2 regions of the Dyadobacter helix genome follow, and region 2 is predicted to be linked to the other one. Evidence: riboswitches for the same ligand, from Rfam matches in the RefSeq annotation. Region 2 holds a riboswitch; the other holds the start of a gene.
The links. Region 2 has a riboswitch for cobalamin ahead of KOE27_RS25145 (TonB-dependent receptor plug domain-containing protein). Riboswitches for the same ligand answer to the same signal wherever they lie in the genome.
Positions count from the first base shown of each region.

Region 1 (11,003 bases), on a different contig from region 2:
CCCCTACATGCACGACGGCCGGTTTGCCACACTGGAAGATGTGCTGGAACATTATTCCACAGGGGTGAAGAATTCAGCAACGCTCGATAAACTGATCCCTGCCTCTGGTATGGAACTGACCGGCGAGCAGAAGAAACAGGTTGTTGCATTTCTGTATACCATTACAGATCAGGAGTTTGTGCGGGATCCAGAGCATCAGAAGCCATCAAATTTTTAACAAAATGATCATTGAATGAAAAAATATCTGATAGGACTTACTTTAATTACGCTGTTCATCGCGTGCCAAAGTGAACATAAGGAAGAGCATTCCACTCACGAAAGCCATGAAGATACCAGCCATGCGGGGCATCGGAACCCTCAGGAACAGGAGTTGATGGCCATTCACGACAGTATCATGCCCAGAATGGGCGAGATGATGGACCTGCAACAGCAGCTCAAATCCCATATAAAGATGATGGACAGCCTGTTAACGCTAAAGGCAGATCCGCAGTACAAGTCACAAATGCTGCAGGCACAGGTACTGGTCGGACAATTGGAAGCGGCTGACAAATCCATGATGGACTGGATGCATCAGTATAAAGCAGACACACTGGAAAAGCTCGATGTAAGTATGGGAGAAAAATATCTTGCGGAGCAGAAAAGCAGTATCCAGGCGGTGCGTGGCCAGATGCGGCGTTCTATGGCTGCTTCAGAAAACTTTGTAAAGAAATATATAAAACAATAAAAGTAATTTAAAGTAAACTTGTTAATAGTACATAAAGCACAGGCGGTATCTGCTCCTGTGCTTTTTCGTATGTGTGCTATCAGGCCATACGTATATACTCTTTTTTTTTCGCGGCCTACTGTTTTATCTTTGGCTAAAACCTGCTTATCTGGTACCAAAATCCATTTTTCTGGCCAAAAAAGGCAATACCCGCAAATAAAACCTTCCGTCGTCGAGCCAGGTTTTTTCAAATGGAGCGCCGCTGTATTCTTCCGCTTCATGCGCAATTCCCAAATCTTCCAGCTTTCTGGAAAGTTCGCGGTTAGAATCGATGTGTGCGTGGATCGGATCAAACCGTGCCCAGTCTAAAGCGACTCCCTTGAGGGATTTCAGTTGATCAGCATAGTCGTAAATGGTCTCACCAATGGAAAAGCCACGTTGCGCTTTGATCATGTTTACCACGTTCGGTTTGAATTTGCCATTGTCCGGCTCCATAAAAAAGTCGCAATAATAGGGCGGCCGATTTAAATTGGGCAGGTAGGTCTGGCTCACCATCAGAAAAATTTGCGAAATACCGTCCAGGCTGTTGTCGGGATAGGTGGTGGAAGTATGCAATTTCTTCCAGTCGATCTGCGTATAACTCCATGGTATTTTGCCCATCCCTGTAGCAACGGGGTTGAGCGCATATACCACACTAAAAATATCCGGGCGTGTCATGGCCAGTTTCAGGGCACCTCTTCCTCCCATGAATTCACCGACCACAGCCCGGTTCTCTTTTCGCGCCATGGTCCTGAATTTTTGATCGACATAAGGTATCACTTCCTCCGTGGTATAGTCAAGCCACCGGCCGCTCACGGGTGAATTGTCATATAAGCTGCCGGTGGTGGCAGTACGGTAATCGGGTACTACAAAAATGAATTCACCGATTACTGCGTGCATCCAGGCGCGGTCAATGAGGGTGGTGACCTTTCCATCTTCCATCAGTACGTCATTGTTAGAAAAGATACTATGGAGAAAATAAACCACAGGATAATACCGCCCCGAGTTTTCGTAGCCGGGAGGGAGGTATATCTTGATTTTACGATCGGTGCTGATGCCGATACGATTTTCCTGAAGGATTTTTGAGGTTATCGTTGCTGTAACCAATTTGCCCGTTCTGGCAGGATGGGCACCCGGACTGTTTTGAGCCCGGGTTTCCCTGATCATGGCTAATAATAAAACGAAAAATAATGCACGGCGGATTGTTATCATGGTTTCTCCCTGGATTTTGGTAAGCAAAGTAAGTCCGAACCCAGGTATTACCGGAAAACAGATTGACGAAATACCCTTTTTAATTGAGCAAATGCAGCTTTAGATTGATGTAGCCGAGTGGAGGACTTTAGTGTATACGGGCCGGTAGAATTTTCATCTATTCGTGTCCTAAAATTTATTGCTTAAAAGATTTATTATCTATTTTATTGTTAATTAAATTAAAAATAATCTAATATTATTATATTTTATAGATATTAATTTACTATAATATACTTTTGTGCAGATATTTAATCTTATATACTTTAAAAATACGGAGTCGTTCTTTTCCATAATTACCGGAACAGGTTTTCGATGAAAGTCGGAATGAAAAGGGGAATCGTGTGCAAATCACGAGCTGTCGCGCAACTGTAAGTAACCTATTCACTGTCGTCCCAATGTGTCCAATGGTCTTCGGGCCAGGAACGGCGGACGCCAGGTTACAAGTCAGGATACCTGCCTGCTACCGGACAGACAATGTTTTCGCGTAATAAAACACGAGCCTGATTATATTTTCGACAGCCTCTCCGGGGCGGTTGTCGCTGTCTCAGTATGCCATTTCTCGAAGCATTGTTACATTCTGCAATGCACTTTTAAACTATTTTATCAAAATAAACCGACGAAATGTTAACACAAAACCTGGGCTATCCACGGATAGGCGAACAAAGAGAACTAAAAAAAGCATGTGAGCAATATTGGGCGGGTAAGATGGCCCTGACGGAATTACATCGCGTTGCACAGAAGATCAAAGAAGAGAACTGGCTGACACAGCTGAATGCAGGTATTGACATCATCCCCTGCAATGATTTCAGTTTTTATGATCATGTACTGGACACAAGCCTTTTGCTGGGGGTGATACCTCAGCGTTACGCACCGGTGCTTGCACAGGACGGTGACCATGCGGAAACGGATCTTTACTTTGCGATGGCGCGTGGCTACCAGAGAAACGGCCTGGATATCACGGCCATGGAAATGACCAAGTGGCTGGATACCAACTATCATTACATTGTCCCGGAGTTTACAGCCCAGCAGGAATTCAGTATTTACAATGAAAATATCTTTGCTGAATATACCACCGCCCGAAGGCTGCTTGGCCAAAAGGCAAAGCCTGTGCTGGTGGGGCCGGTAAGTTACCTGCTCCTTGGTAAGGAAAAGGAACAGGGTTTTGAACGTATCGATCTTCTCGAAAAACTGATTCCCGTATACATCGAAATCCTCAACCGCCTGGGCGCTTTGGGTGCGGAATGGATACAGCTGGATGAGCCCTGCCTTGCACTTGATCTTTCAAAAAAGGAAGAAGAAGCATTTGAAGCTGCCTATCGGGCTATTGCGGGACAGGTCGGCGGGGTCAGACTGATGGTTGCTACTTATTTTGAAGCTTTGCTGGACAATACTTCTTTGGCCGTGAACTTGCCTGTTGAAGCTTTGCATATTGATCTGGTACGCGGGCCGGAGCAGTTGGATGAAGTCCTGGCGTTGGTTCCGGATGGGCTTTTATTGTCGCTGGGTGTGGTTGACGGACGTAATGTATGGAAGAACGATTACGAAAAATCATTAAGCCTGATCTATAGGGCGGTGGAGAAGCTGGGAGCAAAGCGGGTGATCGTAGCACCATCATGCTCACTGTTACATAGTCCGATTGATCTTGACCTGGAAACCGCTCTGGACCCTGAAATCAAAAACTGGATGGCATTTGCCAGGCAGAAACTCGGGGAAGTCGATGCGCTGAGGCAGATCTTAGAAGGAAACAATACGTTACTTGAGGCTAACCGGAAAGCGATTGAAAGCAGGCGTACTTCACAAAAGGTACACAGGCAAGCCGTAAAGGACCGTGTGGCGGCCCTTACGGAAGCGGATGCAACCCGTGCGAGTGCTTTTCCCGTCCGGCAGCGCATCCAGCGTGAACGCTTTCACCTTCCTTCCTTCCCGACCACCACGATTGGCTCATTCCCGCAAACGGATGATATACGCCAACTGCGTGCCAGATTCAAAAAAGGAGATCTGACGGTTGAGCAATATGAGAAATCCATCGAGCAGGCTACCATTGATGCCATTCGCTGGCAGGAAGAGATTGGGCTGGATGTTCTTGTGCATGGAGAATTTGAACGGAACGATATGGTGGAATATTTTGGAGAGCAGCTCGAAGGGTTCCTTTTTACCAAAAATGGCTGGGTACAGAGTTATGGTAGTCGTTGTGTAAAGCCGCCGGTGATTTATGGCGACATAAGCCGTCCGAAGGATATGACCGTACGATGGAGTACCTTTGCTGCCGCGCAGACGGACAGGCCCATGAAGGGTATGCTGACTGGCCCGGTGACGATCCTGCAGTGGTCCTTCGTGCGCGACGACCAGCCCAGAGAAGTGACTACGAATCAGATCGCATTTGCTGTTCATGACGAGGTACTCGCACTGGAGCAGGCGGGCATCGGGATGATTCAGATCGATGAAGCGGCGATACGGGAGGGGTTACCTTTACGGAAGGCCAGGCGTCCACATTATTTGGATTGGGCCGTAAAGGCTTTCAGGATTACGGCAGGAGGTGTGCAGGACCGCACACAGATACATACCCATATGTGTTACAGTGAGTTTAATGACATAATAGAGCACATTGCTGCGATGGATGCCGACGTCATCACGATTGAAACGTCCCGTTCGCAAATGGAATTGCTGCAGGCATTTGCCCATTTTGAATATCCGAACGAAATAGGTCCGGGGGTGTATGACATCCACTCGCCGCGCGTACCGGGCACGGAAGAAATGACATCCCTCTTGGGAAGAGCGGCGGATCTGCTGCCGGCCGAAAACCTGTGGGTGAATCCCGACTGCGGTTTGAAAACGCGCAAATGGCCCGAAACCAAAGCAGCCCTTGAAAATATGGTGGCGGCTGCCCGGCAAGCTCGTGAACAGATTGCAGTAAATGCGTAATCAACTACCCCCCAAGGGCGGACAATTTGGACCGTCCTTGGGGGTAAGAAATTTGCCTGTTTTTATTTATGATGTACTGCGGGTATTGATATTATAAAAAAGGAAATAATTTTGCCCTGGAAACGGGAACGTACTGCCCGATAACATCAGGGATTACGGGAAAAGGATTGGGGAAAGACCATAGAATTACCCGGTGCTTTTTTTCAAACCCTGGGATGGATGCAAGGGAGTAAAAGCACAGGCAAACGAAGGAGCAGACGATGATCCGATCCGTTGTGCGGATAGCTTTTAAGAAATGAAAATGGTGGCCTGAGGCCCGATTTTAAATACAAAAATGTTCATACAAAAGATCAAATCAAGAGAATCGGGGGTGTTGCTTTATGGTATCACTCCGCCCAAGGCCGCTACTGCCGCCGAACGCGTTGCGGAAATTGCAGAGAGAACTACCGAGCGCTTGTCTTTATTGGATATTGACGCGCTGATTGTATATGATGTTCAGGACGAGTCGGCGCGGACCACGGAGGAAAGGCCGTTTCCATTTATCAATGCCCTGGATCCCCTGACGTTTGCGTCGGAGTATCTGGGTGGTCTAGGCATTCCGAAGATCATTTACCGTCCGGCTGGAAAATTTTCGTCTGAGGAACTCACCGACTGGCTGGAACAGCTACATGAGCAGAGCTTTTATCCTGTTTTTGTTGGTGTACCGGCACCTGACTTTCCTGTCAAAACCAGTCTTCCGGAAGCCTATCAGATCTGGGAAAGACATCAGGAAACATCCGTCATTGGTGCAGTGACCATCCCGGAACGGCACAAAGTACTACAAGACGAGGATATCAGGATACTGGACAAGATGAGCAGCGGGGTATCTTATTTTATATCCCAATGTGTTTTTGATTTGGAATATGCCAAACAGGTGGTAGCAGACCTGGCCGCCACCTGTGAAAAGAGACAGATCGCTCCTCCGACCATCATATTCACAATCAGCACCTGCGGGTCGGCAAAAACTTTGCATTTCATGGAATGGCTGGGTATTCACGTGCCGGCTCAGTTAAAGCAAGATCTGGAAGCAGCTGAAGATATGCTGGAAAAATCGGTGCGTGTATGCCTGGAGATTGCGTCTGAGCTGACAGCATTTTGTATGGATCGCTCGATACCCTTTGGATTTAATATAGAAAGTGTTGCTATCCGCAAGGCGGAGATAGAAGCGTCGGTTGAAATGACGCGTGCGATAGGCCGGATGCTGGAAGACAAAGGGATAAGGCAATCGCAGGCGTCAGCGATTGCCAAAGATGCGAACGAGCTATCAGATACCGGCAGTTATGTGAGCTGATAGCTGGATTATTCCGGGGATCATAAAGTGGGTAGATTTTGATTTGAAAATGCAACAATAACCTTCATCCCAGGCGCGGTGAATGTGTGTCACGGGCAACCGTTCGGGCTACTCAGATGAAATATATCCTGCGTAAAGCAGTAGTTACAAAGCGCGTTTTTTTGCCTGAGTCAAAATTCAGGAAAATTACAGGAGAAATCAGGGCTTATTGTTTGCCGGTGACCTTGGTTTTACTGTTTTTGATTTCGGTGAGCAGTTGCTTAAGTTCTTTCACCTTGTCTGGGTAACGTGCGTACAAATCTTCTGTTTCTGAAATATCGGTTGCTAAATTAAAAAGCTGGCCCGCAGGCTGACCTGCCGTTTCATTGATTTTTCGGGGTTCGGTGAATCCTCCGGAACCAAGTCCTTCAATCAGTTTCCAGTCACCTTTGCGTATCGCAAAAAAACCGATCGATGAGCTATGAACAACAGCGGGTTGGGTGGCAATCTCTTTGGATTTGCCCAGTAACACGTCCAGTATACTGTAACTGTCTTCCGTATTGTAAACGGGGCTGGTTTCTCCCGTCAATTGCTGGCAGGTAGCCATCAGGTTGGCCAGCGTGGTCGTTGCATTACTTATGGTACCGGCTTTCACTTTGCCAGGCCAGCGTACAATAAATGGTATCCGGTGGCCACCTTCAAAAGCATCACCTTTCATTCCTCTGAAAGGACCGGCGGCTTTATGCCCAAATTGTTCAACAAAATTCGGGCGCCAGTAGGGCCCGTTATCACTCGTGAAAATCACGAGGGTATTGTCCGAAAACCCTTTTTCCTGCAAGGTTTTCAGAATCTGGCCCACCGCTCCGTCGACCTGCTGTACAAAATCTCCATATTCTCCTGCTCCGGATTTTCCCTTGTAATCAGCAGTGGGCATCCATGGGGTGTGCGGAGCGGGCATCGGCAGGTATAAGAAGAATGGTTTTTCTTTTGATTGTAAACCGATGAAATCCGTTGCTTTCTGAATAAAAGTTGGCAGTACCTGAAGGAAATCAAAGGAAGGAGACATTTTCCCTTCACGCCAAAATGGCCCGGTGTAACCCGATGTGAGCTTGTTTCCGTCCGTGTAAGCGGTCAAGGGTTCTGTTAGTTTCTGGTTTTCCAAATAACAATAGGGGGGCATATCCAGGGAAGCGGGTAAAACATAGGAGTAGTCAAAGCCAGCGGTTTTGGGCCCGGTGGTGGTTTCTCTGGCAAAATCAATATGCTGTGGATCCATCTCCGTTTTGATTCCGTAATCCGGGGCAGCGGCAAGCTGATGATACGCTGGTTTTGAAACCCAGCCTAACCCAAGATGCCACTTTCCGATCACGCCCGTCTGATAGCCATGACTTTTCAGGAGTGAGGCAACCGTCTGACGGTCCTCTTCTATCAGGGTTTGGCTGTATCCGCGCAATACACCAACCGGCAGGCGGCTTCGCCAGGGGTAACGGCCGGTCATCAGGGAATAACGTGTGGGGGTGCAAACGGAAGAAGGCGAGTGCGCGTCAGTGAAGCGCATACCTTGTGAGGCAAGCCTGTCGATGTTGGGTGTGGAAATCTTTCCGGAGGGATTATAAATCGACACATCGCCATACCCAAGGTCATCGGCAAGTATGTACACAATATTAGGCAGGCGCTTTTTCTGAGCAACCGTAGTTATGGTAATGAATGACAAGAGCAGGAGGCAGAGAATTTGTTTCATAGTATCTGATCTAATTTGCAATAATCGTATGTTTTCCGGCGGGTATATTTTTCAATATAAAAAAACCATTTTTGAGACTGGCAGCGGTTGGCTTGCCATTTAGCAGCAAGTTCGGTTTTTCGGGGGAATACTGTATATAAATATTGGCTGTTGCCCCTCCGGGAATCTGAATTTCCATTTGATCCGCCCTTTTGCTTTTGTTGTATTTTACCAAAACCGGGCCCTTTATGGTAGGTGTTATGAGACTGACGGAAGTCAGGCGGCCGATCTGCGGCTTGACCTGAAAAGTCTCGAAACCGGGACTCAGCGGCTGTATCCCCACCAGATGCCTGACAATGATATTCGCCGGAGCAGCGCCCCATGCATGATTGAGGTCCAGATTGGGTTTATACACTTTATCCCAGGCTTCCATGGTAATGGTGGATCCGCTTCTGATCATGTTGTACCAGCTTCTTTGTGCCGTGGAGGTCATCAGTTCCAGCGCATATTGATCCTCTCCGGCTTCATAAAGTGCGTCCAACAGAAACTGCGCTCCATAAACACTGCAGGCCATCCTGCGGCTTTTGATAAAAGTCAAAACTTTTTCCCGGTCAGCCGGCCGGATCAGCCCAAAGGCCAAAGCAAACATATTGGCATGTAAGGAGCTGTGGGTGGTACTGTCGCCATCTCTTATAAGGCTGGTTTCCTCATCTCGAAATACATTCTGGAAAGAATGGTATACTTCCTTTGCTTTTTGAGTGTAAAATATTTCGTCGTCTGTTCGCTTAAGGACGGCGGCAATTTGTCTGATCAGGATCAGATTCCGGTAATAAAATGCATTAATCACCGGGTTATAAGTCTGGTAAACGAAGCCGTCGGTTTCGCCGCCATATTCTTTTTCACTGCCGATAAAATCGCCAGTCTGTGGCCAGTCTACGTTGTCATGGAGGCCCCGCCTTCCATCAAATTTCCCGGACATATGAATGGATGCCAAAAATTCATCCGTTTGTTTATTGGTTCTGGTACTGATCAGTCCGTTTGGACCAGCAAGTTCCATCAGCAGTTTTTTTTGTAACTGGGGATAGTACTTTTTAATGAGCCCGTCATCACCCGTGTACATGTAGTCGTTCCAGGCAATCAGAATATTCTGGAGGCTCCATTCGGTAGGCCAGGTGGGATGATAGAGCAGGTAATCCATCGTTCTTCGGGCCATGCTATACTCGGCGTCGACGGCGTAATGAGAGAGTTGATTAATGAGCGCATCGGCTTCGTAGGGGATTCTTTCGCGGTCGCCGTCTACATAATAGCCGGTAAAGCTGGTTGCTTTGACAGAATATTTACAAAGGTCCCAAACCTGGTTGAGGATGGTATCACTGGATGCGAAGTCTGAAGCCTCTGAATTAAAAGGATAAAAAATGATCTTGCGCCGAACAGCATCCGGTGCAAGTCTTTCCTTATAGTTTTGAATGGTGACATACCTGAACGGATAAACTTCCCCTGCATAGCCAGGCATTAAAATAGGGTTCCGGCTGTTTCTTTTTACGTTTTCGGGCCATTGAATCTGATAATTGTGTGTGCCTTTTTTTAACAATAGCGGGATTTTCAGGTAGCGGATATTTCGTCCGGGGTTTTTGTCAATGGAGAAGGGTTTGTCAGTCAGTTCACCCACTTCGATCCAGATGGTATCTGCCTGGCTGCTGTTTAATTGTAGCTGTAATTGTGAAAGGGCGTCTTTACCGAAATCAAGGAAATAGGAATTCGGACCCGTTTGGTTTATTTGTTGCGGCTCCTGAATTTGTGCAGCGAGAGGGTGATATGAGAAAGTATCTTTCTCATCTTTTTGAGCCGTGACGAAGGAAGTGCCTTGTGAAAATGGTGTCTTTCTGTTTTTTTCATCCCAAACCCGAACTTTCCAGTAATAGACTTTTCCCGGTAGCAAGGATTTGCCGCTGTATGTAGCTCTACTGGACCTGGACGGCACCTTTTTTGAATCCCAATAATCACCCTTGTCCTGATTTAACAGTTGTCTGGAAGAAGCAACCAGAATCTGATATGCTGTTGTAACTGGTAAGGCCGAGTCAGTCTCCCAGCTCAGCAAGGGCTTTTCCGATAATATTTTTGCAAACAGATAAAGGTTTTTTTCCTGAACGGCACGCTCGGGCGCTGTTGAGTCAGGAATCCCACTTTTGTAAACAGTGGCAGTATGCGGCAAAAGATCACAACGCAGATGAAAAGGGGGTGGCTGGCCCTTTGCTGCAAACGACACGATCAGACTGGCTAATGCCATATATTTCCACATGATGATCCGGGAGTCAGCAGTTTATTTGAAGGAGTAATTCAAAGGTTATTTTTTTCAGGAGAAAAGGTAATCAGGGGAATGTCCGGATTTACTGAATCGGGTATTTCATATACCACCCTGAACACATCCGTATTGATATCTGATATAGCCTGTTCTTTTTCCAAGTCGTGCTGGTTAATTTCAGATGCTGTTGCTTGCGGTAATGAGGTGTTCACCTTTAAGGTTATCCCTGGTAGTTGCCATCTCTTATCCTTGAATGAAGCCACCGATGCCCCCTTGGCATAAATAAAAAGCTGAATGTTTTTCACGTCTCTGGAAGCAGGATAAATTTCCATACCGGTTTTGCTGACTTTAACGTCCGTGGTCCCGTCACCCGGGACAAGCAGCCACCCAATGTCCGAATCCTTCGTTTTCCAGTGAATTGCTCCCGTTCTGATTTGATTCCATGGTCGGCGGTTTCCCCACAAACCGCCCATCATCCAGTCGCGGTTGATCATCGCTGTAACCTGCTTAACAGTATCACCAGTGTAATAATTGGGCACCGTTCGGCTGAGATAACGGCCTGATCGCAGCGTTTTTAGTCGTGTCAGCTCCTTTTTCGGAATTTTCAGGCCGAGGTGGAAAATGGTGGCAATGTTACTGACTTCACCAAATTTAGGACCCTGCCCCGAGGGCATAGGGGCTAGTTCTTTTTTATCCAGCGCCAGTGCGATCCAAAGGCCCATGATGGAATAATACTTTTGCATATCCATACCATAAC
Region 1 covers NZ_CAJRAF010000004.1:642,495-653,497, reverse strand. Annotated here, with positions in the region: gene KOE27_RS28415 (cytochrome-c peroxidase) at 1-217, shown strand, start outside; gene KOE27_RS28410 (hypothetical protein) at 233-724, shown strand; gene KOE27_RS28405 (alpha/beta hydrolase) at 869-1,954, opposite strand; cobalamin riboswitch at 2,280-2,468, shown strand; gene metE (5-methyltetrahydropteroyltriglutamate--homocysteine S-methyltransferase) at 2,615-4,915, shown strand; gene KOE27_RS28395 (methylenetetrahydrofolate reductase) at 5,250-6,245, shown strand; gene KOE27_RS28390 (sulfatase family protein) at 6,451-7,965, opposite strand; gene KOE27_RS28385 (alpha-L-rhamnosidase-related protein) at 7,976-10,231, opposite strand; gene KOE27_RS28380 (hypothetical protein) at 10,282-11,003, opposite strand, start outside.
Region 1: linked by a shared signal. The riboswitch ahead of metE (5-methyltetrahydropteroyltriglutamate--homocysteine S-methyltransferase) and the one ahead of KOE27_RS25145 (TonB-dependent receptor plug domain-containing protein) in region 2 are both predicted to bind cobalamin.

Region 2 (11,003 bases):
GTGGAAGAGCATTTCGGTAAGCTCATTCAACGTAAATCGTTCAATCGGCAGGATCTTGTATTGTTCAGTAAATGCGGGATAAGGAAATCGGAAAACGGGCATTTTAATTATTTTGACACTTCCAGGGACCACATTGTTAACAGCATTGACGGTTCGTTGAAGAGGCTGAAAACCGATTATCTGGATATTTTTCTGTTACAACAAAGTGATTTCCTGGCCGATCCCGAGGAAACCGCCGGTGCACTGGCGGAAATCGTGAAGTCGGGCAAGGCACGGCATATCGGGGTCACCAATTTTTCGGTTTTTCAGCACCAGTTACTGGCGTCCTACCTGAGGTTGCCGATCGTGACCAACCATATCGAACTGAATCTGATGAATACGTCAGCTATCGAAGACGGCCGGATCGACTTCATCAAGCAGAGCTATAGCAAACCACTGGCCTGGGCACCACTTGCAGGAGGGAAAATCCTGAATGGGACAGACGAAAAAATTGTGCTGCTGAGGGCCAAACTTGAAAGCATCGGTAAGAAATATAATGCTAACATTGAGCAAATGGCGGTTGCCTGGCTTATGAAACTAGGGACATTACCCATCATTGGTTCCATGGCGGAAAGCCGGATCCGCAATGCAGCGAGCGCATCAGACATTAAACTGGAACGTCAGGACTGGTATGAGATCTACCAGTTTGCCGTGAGATAACCGTTGTCAGGATTTATTCTTTCAGCTGCTTTGCATCCAGTTTCCGGATAATCTGTTTTTTGTCAAACAGTAGTCTCCAGAGCGCGAAGCCGGTTTTTTGAGATACCGCGCAGGCCTTGCAAATGACATTGTCTCCTGGTACGGGAGTGTTGTATACCAGCAGCGAATCGTTAAGCTGCTGGATATTATCTTTACTTGTCGGGTTGTTTTTGGCGCTGTAAAGGTATGCCTGCAAGAGCTCCTTTTCTTTGGGGAATAGTATTTTACTGGCAGTATCTGCCTCGGTGAGCAGGTGTATCGCCACGCCGTATTCTTTTCGCAGAGCGGCCAGCACGGGGATTGTTTCCGGGTTTTTGCAAACTTCACCTGCTTTGTCCGGAAAGGCCGTAATTTCCTTCTCAAGCGCTTTTTGGGCGATCTGGGATATTTTTTTACCCCATTCATCCACCGTGTAGATCAGCTGGGTATTGGTTACACGTTTGATCTGGCTTGCCTTTATTTCCTTTGAAAGCTCTTTGGTATTGTCGAGCCGTTTGGAATTACAGCTTAAAAAGACAGTAGAAAAAGTCAGTAGGAGGATAAGGTTTTTCATAACAAGATCGGTACAGCATTGGAAATGGATATGCAAAGCAACAAACGGAAATTGATTAATCAATTTTTTTCGGGCTTAAACATTGGCGGAAATGTCAGCAGGAAGCCCAAAGTGGAACAATCGTGCGCATTGACATAGCAACCGAATATTCCGTATCTTTGTGCCCCGAACAAGTTGGGTAATAGATACCAGTGCATCATGAAAGATAAGTTAGAAGCCATAAAAGAGCGGTTTGAAGAAGTTTCCCAGCAGATTATACAGCCAGAAATTGTTTCTGACTCCAGTAGATATTCCAAGATCAGCAAGGAGTACAAGGAGCTAGGCCGTATTGTGGAGCAGTATGAGAAATTACAGAAGTTACAGAAAGATATAGCAGGCACCAAGGAGCTCATTGCTACTGAAAAGGATGAGGAACTGCGTGAAATGGCAAAAGAAGAGCTGGATGATCTTAACCCGAAACTGGAAGAACTGGAACAGACGATCAAAGAACTGCTGATCCCCAAAGATCCTAATGATAGCCGGAATATAATCCTGGAGGTAAGAGGAGGAACTGGTGGCGATGAAGCCGCTATTTTTGCCGGTGACCTTTTCAGGATGTACCAGCGTTTTTTTGAAAAAATGGGCTGGCGGTCGTCTATCATGGATTTTACGGAAGGTACCAACGGCGGGTATAAGGAAATTATCTGTAAAGTGGAGGGAGAGGACGTATATGGTAAGATGAAATTTGAATCAGGCGTACACCGCGTTCAGCGTGTTCCGCAGACCGAATCTCAGGGGCGTATACATACCTCGGCCGCGTCGGTGGCGGTGTTGCCTGAAGCGGAAGAGGTGGATGTGCAGATCAACATGAATGATGTAAGGGTTGATACCTTCCAGTCGTCAGGTGCTGGCGGACAGTCTGTTAACACCACATACTCCGCCGTGAGGCTCACCCACATTCCTTCCGGGCTTGTTGTGAGCTGCCAGGATGAGCGGTCGCAGCTGAAAAACAAAGACCGGGCTTTGAGTGTGTTGCGGTCACGCCTTTATGAAATTGAACTGAAGAAACACAACGATGCCATCAGCTCGCAGCGTAAATCTATGGTAGGAAGCGGTGACCGTTCGGACAAGATCAGGACCTACAACTACCCTCAGAGCCGCATCACGGATCATCGTATTGGTTACACCGTTTACAATCTTCCTGCGGTGATGGAAGGAGACATCGGAGATTTTATAGAGCAACTGCGTATCGCCGAAAACGCGGAGCGTATGCAGGAGGGAGAGACTGTGTAAGTTTCAAAAATATTTATAAGACAAATCAAGTCTTGGCTAATTCATATTAGGCGTGGCGAAAGTCACGCTTTTTTATGATATACCGGGAGGTTTAATCCTTTTTAAATTCTCAATATCTTCCAAATCCTTTGGTCTACCAAGCGCCAGCTTGTGTTTGATCAGGTCGTTGTAGCCTATCACCGAAATTTCAACCCCGTTTCTGGTAAATACTTCCCTTCTCATGTAGGCCTCGATGAATTTTGCCGGAGTGTTTAGTTTTGGCAGAAGGTCGAACGTACAGTCCTGCAGATCATACTGGAAGAATTCGGGCTTTGGGGGATTTTCGGCCTTATGCTTTTTTACGTCAATTTGAAGATCTTCTAAGGCATCAAGCAAATGGAAGTAGTTATCGTAAGATGGGCTGTATCAGATATCTATATCGGGCTTATCTACATATTCGCCATTTCTTCCTATCGTTTGCCTGAAATACCCGTGATAACCCACAGCTAGTCCGCCGACTATCGGACATCGTGTTTTTTTAATGCGGTAGCGATATTAACCAGGGTCTCATAGATATTCATGCTGAGACACTACCTTAACGAATGGCTTTTGTTTGTAGCAAGGGATTTTCCTTTTACATCGTCACCCCTAAGAAAATAGACAAGGCCCTCGAATTTTTCCTGAAGATCCCTTAATACGTCAGCGCTAACCGTATTGGTTTTTGCGTTGGCTTTCAGCTGTTCGAGGCTTTCGTATTTGGTTAGCTTACTCATGAGAAATTACCTTTTTTCTATCAGAACAGAGAAAGTACAAATGTAGTGCAAAAAGTCAATGAGAAATTAAATGATGCCCTGGAAATAGTCTGGATATAGCCGAAAAATAAACTTGGAGTGTCCAGTTGTATGCACATGAGGGATTTTTATTTCAATAAAAAAATGACCTGATAAGAGTTTACTGGGCGCTATTTAGGCACTGTAATATAATGCCAGCGAAAAATACATTTATTTCATTAAAGCCATTGTTGACGTTTAAAGGGGTTTTTACAAAACCACCAAAAATTAAAAGACCGCCTCTCTCTTTTCCATACAGCTATCTCACAGCAAAAAGAGTTGGGTAAATTTTCGTTTTATAATCTTCGAAAGCTTCTTTTTTATGATAATTTTCTCCGAAGAAAGTAATCACTTCATGAAATTCTCTTGCCTTCATATAACCGGGTAAGGGCTGGATCATCTGAAATTGATCGTCCAGGAAAACTGTGGTAGGGTAGCTGGGCTGATTGTTCGTCAGAGACAAAGCAAGCTGGTGAACCCTGTTTTCGGGAAGGTATTCAAATTTTAGGTTCCCCAGAATGACGGGCTTGGTTTGCTCCGCATTGAACTTGACGGCGTAAAATTTTTCGTTTATATATTGGGCCACTTTCGGATTTTTAAAAGTTTCGCGGTCCATTACCTTGCACCAGCCACACCAGTCGGTATATACATCAATCAAAATTTTGCGCGGTTCCAGCTGCATTTTTGCATAAGCCTGCTCTATTGTCAGCCATTGGATAGCTGCATTTTTCGGAACATCTGCATCAGACCGGAAGCCTGTTAATGCCAGCATACAGGAAGCAAAAAGAAATGCCGGGAAAATTAGTTTCTTCATACCGAAATGAATTTCTTTCTGAACAAGTTTATATGGCGTATTAGTTTCGGAATCAATAACGGCATACCTTATCAATTTTAATACAGAAAAATGACAGCGAACCAGGTATCCGGAATTAAAGCGTAGGTTCTGCTTTTTCAGTTTTATTTTTAGCCGCGGATATCAGTATTCCGCCGACAATGATCAGCACCATACCGGTGAGCATGGACAGGGAGGGAATGGCTTCGCCCATTATAAATCCGAGGATTGAAGAAAAAAGGATGTTGGAATATCCCACAGCGGCTACTCTGCCCGCCTTGTCATACGTGAAAGACTGAGTAAGCATTCTTTGGCCGATCAGCGCGGCTAAACCCAGGGCCAGAAAACCAGCCCATTGGGACGTCTCAACCGGCCAGCGAAAAGTGCCCAACAGGAAATTAAGAGCGGGTATTGGAAAATAGGTACCTGCAACCATCGATAGTATGGGCATCAATATCCCGCTCAGCATGAATGACAGGATGATGGCGCGGGTATCGTAAACCTGGCCAAGCTGACGAATGGAAAGATAGGAAACGGCTGTGAGTAAGGCATTGCCCAGTCCGAGGGCATTGTCTTTAAGAGAAACCGAAAGGTCGGGCCGGAAAACAAAAAGAATTCCTACAAAACCAATAAAAATAGCGCTCCATTCCTTGGGTGTTAGTTTTTCTCCTATTAACAGCCATGAAAACAATGCAAGGAAAATAGGATAGGTATACTGGTAGGTAGAAGCTCTGCCCAGCCCTAATACCTGGATCGCATAAAAGAGCATGTATAACGATAATGTACCCACAATTCCCCTGAATACCAGCAATCCCAATTTTCCGCCACCTTTTTGTTCAAACGGACGTTTCCTGATACTTGCATATACGAACACCACACCGACTATATTTCTGAAAAAAACAAGCTGAACAGTATGGAAATCTTTTCCGAGCCATTTGGAAAGAGCTGAGGTAAGCGAGAAGAAAAAAGCGGCGCCAAGCATCAGAAATATTCCTTTTTGCGAGGCAGGTATTGCGAAACGATTTGTTACTGTGGAAATCAAAGCAAGGATTTTTATACAAAGATATTATTTTAAAATGATGCAGTTTTGCAAATGCCATGCAGAAACGATTCCAAATTAATTACCTTTGTGCCGTTTTGGTGCCTGAGGCTGTGATGTACAGTCCAATGGCTTAATAGGGAATCCCGTAGATCCGGGAGCTGTCCCCGCAACTGTAAGTCTTAAAAGGTTGATTTTAAACTTCAGGCCACTGTCCGGCATGGATGGGAAGGCGCAAAATCAATACGACGAGCCAGGAGACCTGCCAATCATTTTGTTGCACTGCTTTCGGTGGAAAGGCATTGATTAACAGTTGTGTTATGGTTCAGTCGGTGTTTTATTGCGGGTTTGGTCGGGTTCGGCGTACTTTTCTTTGTACGTTGGTTTTCCTGTTTCCGGCCTTTGGATTAATGGCACAAAAAGATACTGTTTTTCTGGATCCTGTGACAGTGAAAGGTTTTACTCCCCACAAATATATGGCGGGGCTGAGGGTGCAGAAAATCGATTCATCCATTATTCAGCGGTTCAGGTTTCAGAATATTACAGAATTGCTTTTACAAAATAGCTCCCTCGCTTTCAGGAACTACGGGCCCGGACAGTTGAGTACCGTTGCCTTCAGAGGAACATCTTCGAATCACACCGCGGTACTCTGGAATGGCGTCAACATTAATTCCGCCAGCCTGGGGCAGACAGATTTTTCGACCATACCGGTGGCCGGTTTTGAACAGCTATCCGTTCTGTATGGTTCGGCGGCGAGCCTGGTTGGCTCAGATGCCGTGGGAGGGAGCATCCTGCTTGAAAGTGGCCCTGCTCCTTTATCCTATGGTTTTTCGGTTGGGCGCCGGCACGAGAGTTTCCGGAACAATCAGACCCAGTTATCAGGCCATTATTTTTCACATTTGAAAAGGGGATGGACTTTTGCGGGGAAAACAGCTGCATACAATTATCGTATGATGAATCGTTTTCCTTATTCAGAAAGGCAAAGTATACCGGTTTTACATTCCGAAACTTTTCAAAAAGGTATTGTACAGGACCTGATTTTTAAATCAGAAAAGGATCATGAGTTATCGGCACATATCTGGCTTACCGACAACAAGCTTACCCTGACGCCCGGAGATACCGCCGGTCGTGAGCTGACACGGACAACAGCTTACCGAGCCATGATCAGATACCACACCGGAGATTTTTCGTTCCGTACCTCCTGGGTGCGGGATGTTATTGATTATGGAAAAGGGAATTATGCGTTGCTTGATCACGCGGTTACCGACAGGCTTGCTGGCAGGGGAGAGTATGAATTCAGACGGAATATTGGTGATTCCGGTAATTATGTGAACGTACGTGCCGGAGGTGAATTCACCCATTACCTTGCGCGGATCGCCGGATACGAAAGGCCGTCCGTTTCTGAGAACCGCGGTGACGTATTTTTGCTGACCCGTTTGCAGGCGTCTTCCAGGTTGGCGGTGGCAGTAAACCTTCGGCAGGCTTTCATCACTAAATACAGTCCGCCGATTACTCCGTCCTTCGGAGGAGATTTTTTATTAATAAAACTGGCAGATTATACCCTGAAAGCGAGGGGTACCGTTTCCAGAAGTTACCGTGTACCTACCTTAAATGAACGGTACTGGAAAGCGCTGGGGAATCCCGACATCCGTCCAGAAACCGGCTGGAACAAGGAAGTAGGACTTGACGACAGGTATCTCATCAATGACCGCAATATTTTGACTACCTCCCTGACTGTTTACCATAACCGCGTCAGCAACTGGACTTACTGGAATCCGGCAAAAAATTACCGTGTTGAGAATCTGCAGCAGGTTCTGGCACGGGGTATTGAAGCACAGGCCAGCTGGACTTTGCAGGCGGTGGCATGGAGAACAAGCTTGCAGATGGGTTACGCATACACCAAAAGTACCCAGGAAAAGGCATATGATGCTTATTCTGCTGACGTCATTGGAAAGCAGCTGGTATTTGTGCCGATGCATAACGGAAATTTAAGCGCGTCCGTACAGTACAAAAAGACGAAAATTACCGGTCAGTTGCAGGCTATCAGCAGGCGGTACACTACTTTTGATCATTTGAGGTCACTGGATGGTTATGGCTTGGTGAATCTTTCAGCAGAAACTACTTTTACAACCAGGCAAATACATTTTATGGTACAAGGGCAGGTTAATAATCTTCTGGATACGTTTTATCTTAATGTCCGTAACAATGCCATGCCCGGAAGAAGTTTTGCCCTGAGCCTCGTGGTGTCATTTAAAGGAAATGCAGTCAAAAAAATATGATTAATGCGCCGGAGATCGTGCTGGCTTTACAATTTTACCAATCTTTTAAGAACAATGAAAAAACAATTATTCAGGATTTTAACAGCAACAGCGGTATCTCTTACAGTGTGGTCATGTAACCAAAGTGATCCAGCGCCCAAGGGGGACTATGCTCAGGGGGTGTTTGTGATAAATGAAGGTAATTTTACCCAAAACAACGGCAGTATTTCTTATTTCTCAAGAGAAGGGGGGCCGGCAGATGACGATATTTTTAAGGCAGTTAACGGTTTGGAATTAAAAGGAGGTGTTCAGGGTTATGCCGTGGCAGGCAATAATGGGCTCATTCTGGTTGACAACTCGGCGGCAGGTTTGGACAAAGTGGAAATTGTGGAGGCTAATACGTTTAAAAAAGTGGCTACAATAGGAACACCGGATATAGAAAATCCCCGCAGAGTAATAGCAATCAGCAGTGCCAAGGCATATGTATCATGCTGGGGAACAAATGCCGATTATACCTATCGTACGGGATATGTGGCTGTGATTGATTTAGCTACCAACAAGGTTATTAAAAAAATTGATATTCTGGGCGGTCCCGAAAATATGGTACTTCACGAGGGTAAAGTTTTTGTAGGAACAGTTTCTTATGGCGGAGGTAAGGCACTTAACGTAATCAATACCAGTTCGGATCAGATCGTGAAAACCATATCCACTCCAGGTGGAGCGCCGTCACCCATCGGGATTGACGCTAACGGGAAGTTATGGGTTGGGGCAGGAATTGAGGCCAGCAAAATTGACCCGGTTACCTATGCTGTGGAAACTACTTTAAAGATAGGAGAGAATGCGACAAAATCTGCCGGTAATTTTGTGTTTGGAACTGACAAGAAGACGATTTTCTTTGTTCTTTCTTATTATGATGCTAACTATGTAACGCATGGCGAAACATATAAATTCGGAATTGCGGATACGAAGATCAGCCTCACTACACCTTTGATCAAACGTGTTTTTACCGGTCTTGCTGTAGATCCTTCGCAGGGGCTGATTTATGCGGGCGTTACGCCATCTTATGCGCAGGCGGGATATGCAGTTCGTTACCGGACAGACGGTTCTGTGGTTGATTCCATCAAAGTGGGTATTGCTCCAACCGGATTTTTCTTCAAATAGGAAGCGGAATAAATTCCAATACTGATCATAAAAAAATGGGCCTCGAAGCCCATTTTTTTATGATATTTTATGCTCTTCCTATTTAAAGAAACCCTGGGGGTCAGGCATTTTTGATTTGAGAAGCTCTACAAACTCAAAGTTCAGCTGAGCAAAATCCAGAGAACGGCCTTTGTGTAAATGTTCCCAGGACTTTTCAAATTCATTCAGATTAAAATGTAACAAAGCCAGGTTATACTGGCCAAGGGCGTATGTAGAATCCTGGGTAATGGCACGAGTCAATAACGTTTTTGCTTCTTCCAGTTCTTCGGGACGGTTGGTAATGGCAAAAAGTTTAAGATCCACCGTAGACAAATCCACGAGCAGCGGTACATTGTTTCCCTGTATATTAAGACCTCTGCTCAGCATATCCTTTGCCTGTACCCAATCTTCCCGCTGATAAGATACTACACCCAGGCCCCAGTAAGCATCAACATTTTTGTCGTTCAGCAAATGGGCCAGGTTAAAACGGTAACATGCGGTGTCCAAAGATCCTTCCTGCAGATATTCCCATGCTCTTGCGGTGAAAAAATTGCTCGCTTCCTCCCGGGACGAGAACGATTTGTCACATTCACTCAGGAAACGGATTTCTTCATCAATTTGCTCGGAACTCTTACTGCCTTCTCCATAAAGGGGTAAAATGCGTTTTTCTTTAAGCTCAAGAGGGCGTTTTTGCGAAATATTAGTGTCAGAGGCAGGTCCGGCACTTGCTAAATGAGTGTTTTGTGCTAAGCTCAAAACAGGCATTAAAGTAGTGAACCAGATAACAACAGATTTTTTCATAAAATACTCAAATAGAGAACAGGTTTCTATTGTCCAAATTAAACGGAATTATTGAAAATGTATTGTATTATCTTCTTTTACTTCGTCCGGAGCTGTTTCTTTTAGAGTGTTGTGCTTTTACGGAGGATTTTACAGGCGGCCTGAAAGTCTTTTTCTTTTCATGAAAAGCCCCCAAAAATGTAGGATCTTCTCTTCGTCGCTGGTTATCTATTTCGCGGAGCATTTCCTGTTGTTCTTCTTTGGGAGTGGGAAGGATTTCCAGTTCTTCGGGAAGGTCGGTCCGGGGAATTTCCATCCTGATGATCTTCTCAATCTTCCGGATGTGATATTCATCGGCCATGGTCATGAAGGTAATAGCCTGCCCGACGTGGTTTGCACGCCCGGTCCTTCCGATCCGGTGCACATAGTCTTCGTAGATCAGCGGCACATCGAAATTAATGACATGACTTACCTCGGTAACATCAATGCCCCGTGAGGCAACGTCGGTTGCCACCATCACTCTCACTGAACCCTCCCGAAAGGCATCCATGGCATTTGTACGGGTATTTTGTCCCTTGTTGGCATGAATCACGCGTATCTCTTCCTCAGGAACTACTTTTCGGAGCAGATATTTGTATACGTTCCCGGCTACTTCCCTGCTTCTGGTGAAGATCAGCACACGTCTGAAAACTTCCGTATCTTCCAGCAGTAGGGTCAGCAGGTTCACCTTGGTCCTGAAATTAGGAAGTTCGTATAACACCTGTTCCACCATCTCGGCAGTTGTGGCCTGCTGGGTTACTTCCACCCGGGTAGGGAATTCAAGGAATTCGTAGGAAAGCCTCTCTACTTTATCTGCAAAAGTGGCCGAAAAAAGTAAATTCTGACGTTTTCGGGGCAATACCTCCAAAAGCCGGCGTATCTGCGGCATGAAACCCATGTCCATCATTTTGTCAGCTTCATCCAGCACCAGGGTAGTCAGTTGTTTTAGAATCACGTCCTCTTTGAGGTACAGGTCCATCAGCCTGCCAGGCGTGGCCACTATGATATCCACACCTTGATGGATGGCTTCGATCTGGGATTTGGGCCCCAGGCCACCGTAAAGAGCAACGGTTCGCAGGTCGGTATATTTGCTAAGCTGGTTAATGGAGCCGGCAATCTGCATCACCAGCTCCCGGGTGGGGGCCAGTATCAGTGCCCTTGCATGCTGGCCCTGGGCATATTTTATCTTCATCAGAATAGGCAATACATACGCGGCTGTTTTACCGGTTCCTGTTTGTGCTATTCCGAGTACATCGTGGCCTGCCATGGCCATGGGTATGGCTTGTTCCTGTACAGGGGTTGGCTGGGTGTAACCGGCATCCTCAATCGCATTGAGTAATTGCCGGTTAAGTTTAAATTGTTCGAAGGAGTTCAACGTCTCTTGCATCCTGCAAAGGTACGAAAACTAAATCAGTCGGTATCCATTATGCTTTTACAGCCTCCTGAACCATAAGCCGGGAGCCTATAAATAGAGGTGACCGTTGGTGGAATGTTGTTGGAACAA
Region 2 covers NZ_CAJRAF010000002.1:4,149,521-4,160,523, forward strand. Annotated here, with positions in the region: gene KOE27_RS25110 (aldo/keto reductase) at 1-699, shown strand, start outside; gene KOE27_RS25115 (hypothetical protein) at 713-1,291, opposite strand; gene prfA (peptide chain release factor 1) at 1,490-2,563, shown strand; gene KOE27_RS25125 (hypothetical protein) at 2,636-2,938, opposite strand; gene KOE27_RS25130 (hypothetical protein) at 3,133-3,315, opposite strand; gene KOE27_RS25135 (thioredoxin family protein) at 3,632-4,186, opposite strand; gene KOE27_RS25140 (DMT family transporter) at 4,302-5,246, opposite strand; cobalamin riboswitch at 5,326-5,527, shown strand; gene KOE27_RS25145 (TonB-dependent receptor plug domain-containing protein) at 5,654-7,522, shown strand; gene KOE27_RS25150 (YncE family protein) at 7,577-8,662, shown strand; gene KOE27_RS25155 (tetratricopeptide repeat protein) at 8,741-9,481, opposite strand; gene KOE27_RS25160 (DEAD/DEAH box helicase) at 9,549-10,886, opposite strand; gene fbp (class 1 fructose-bisphosphatase) at 10,924-11,003, opposite strand, start outside.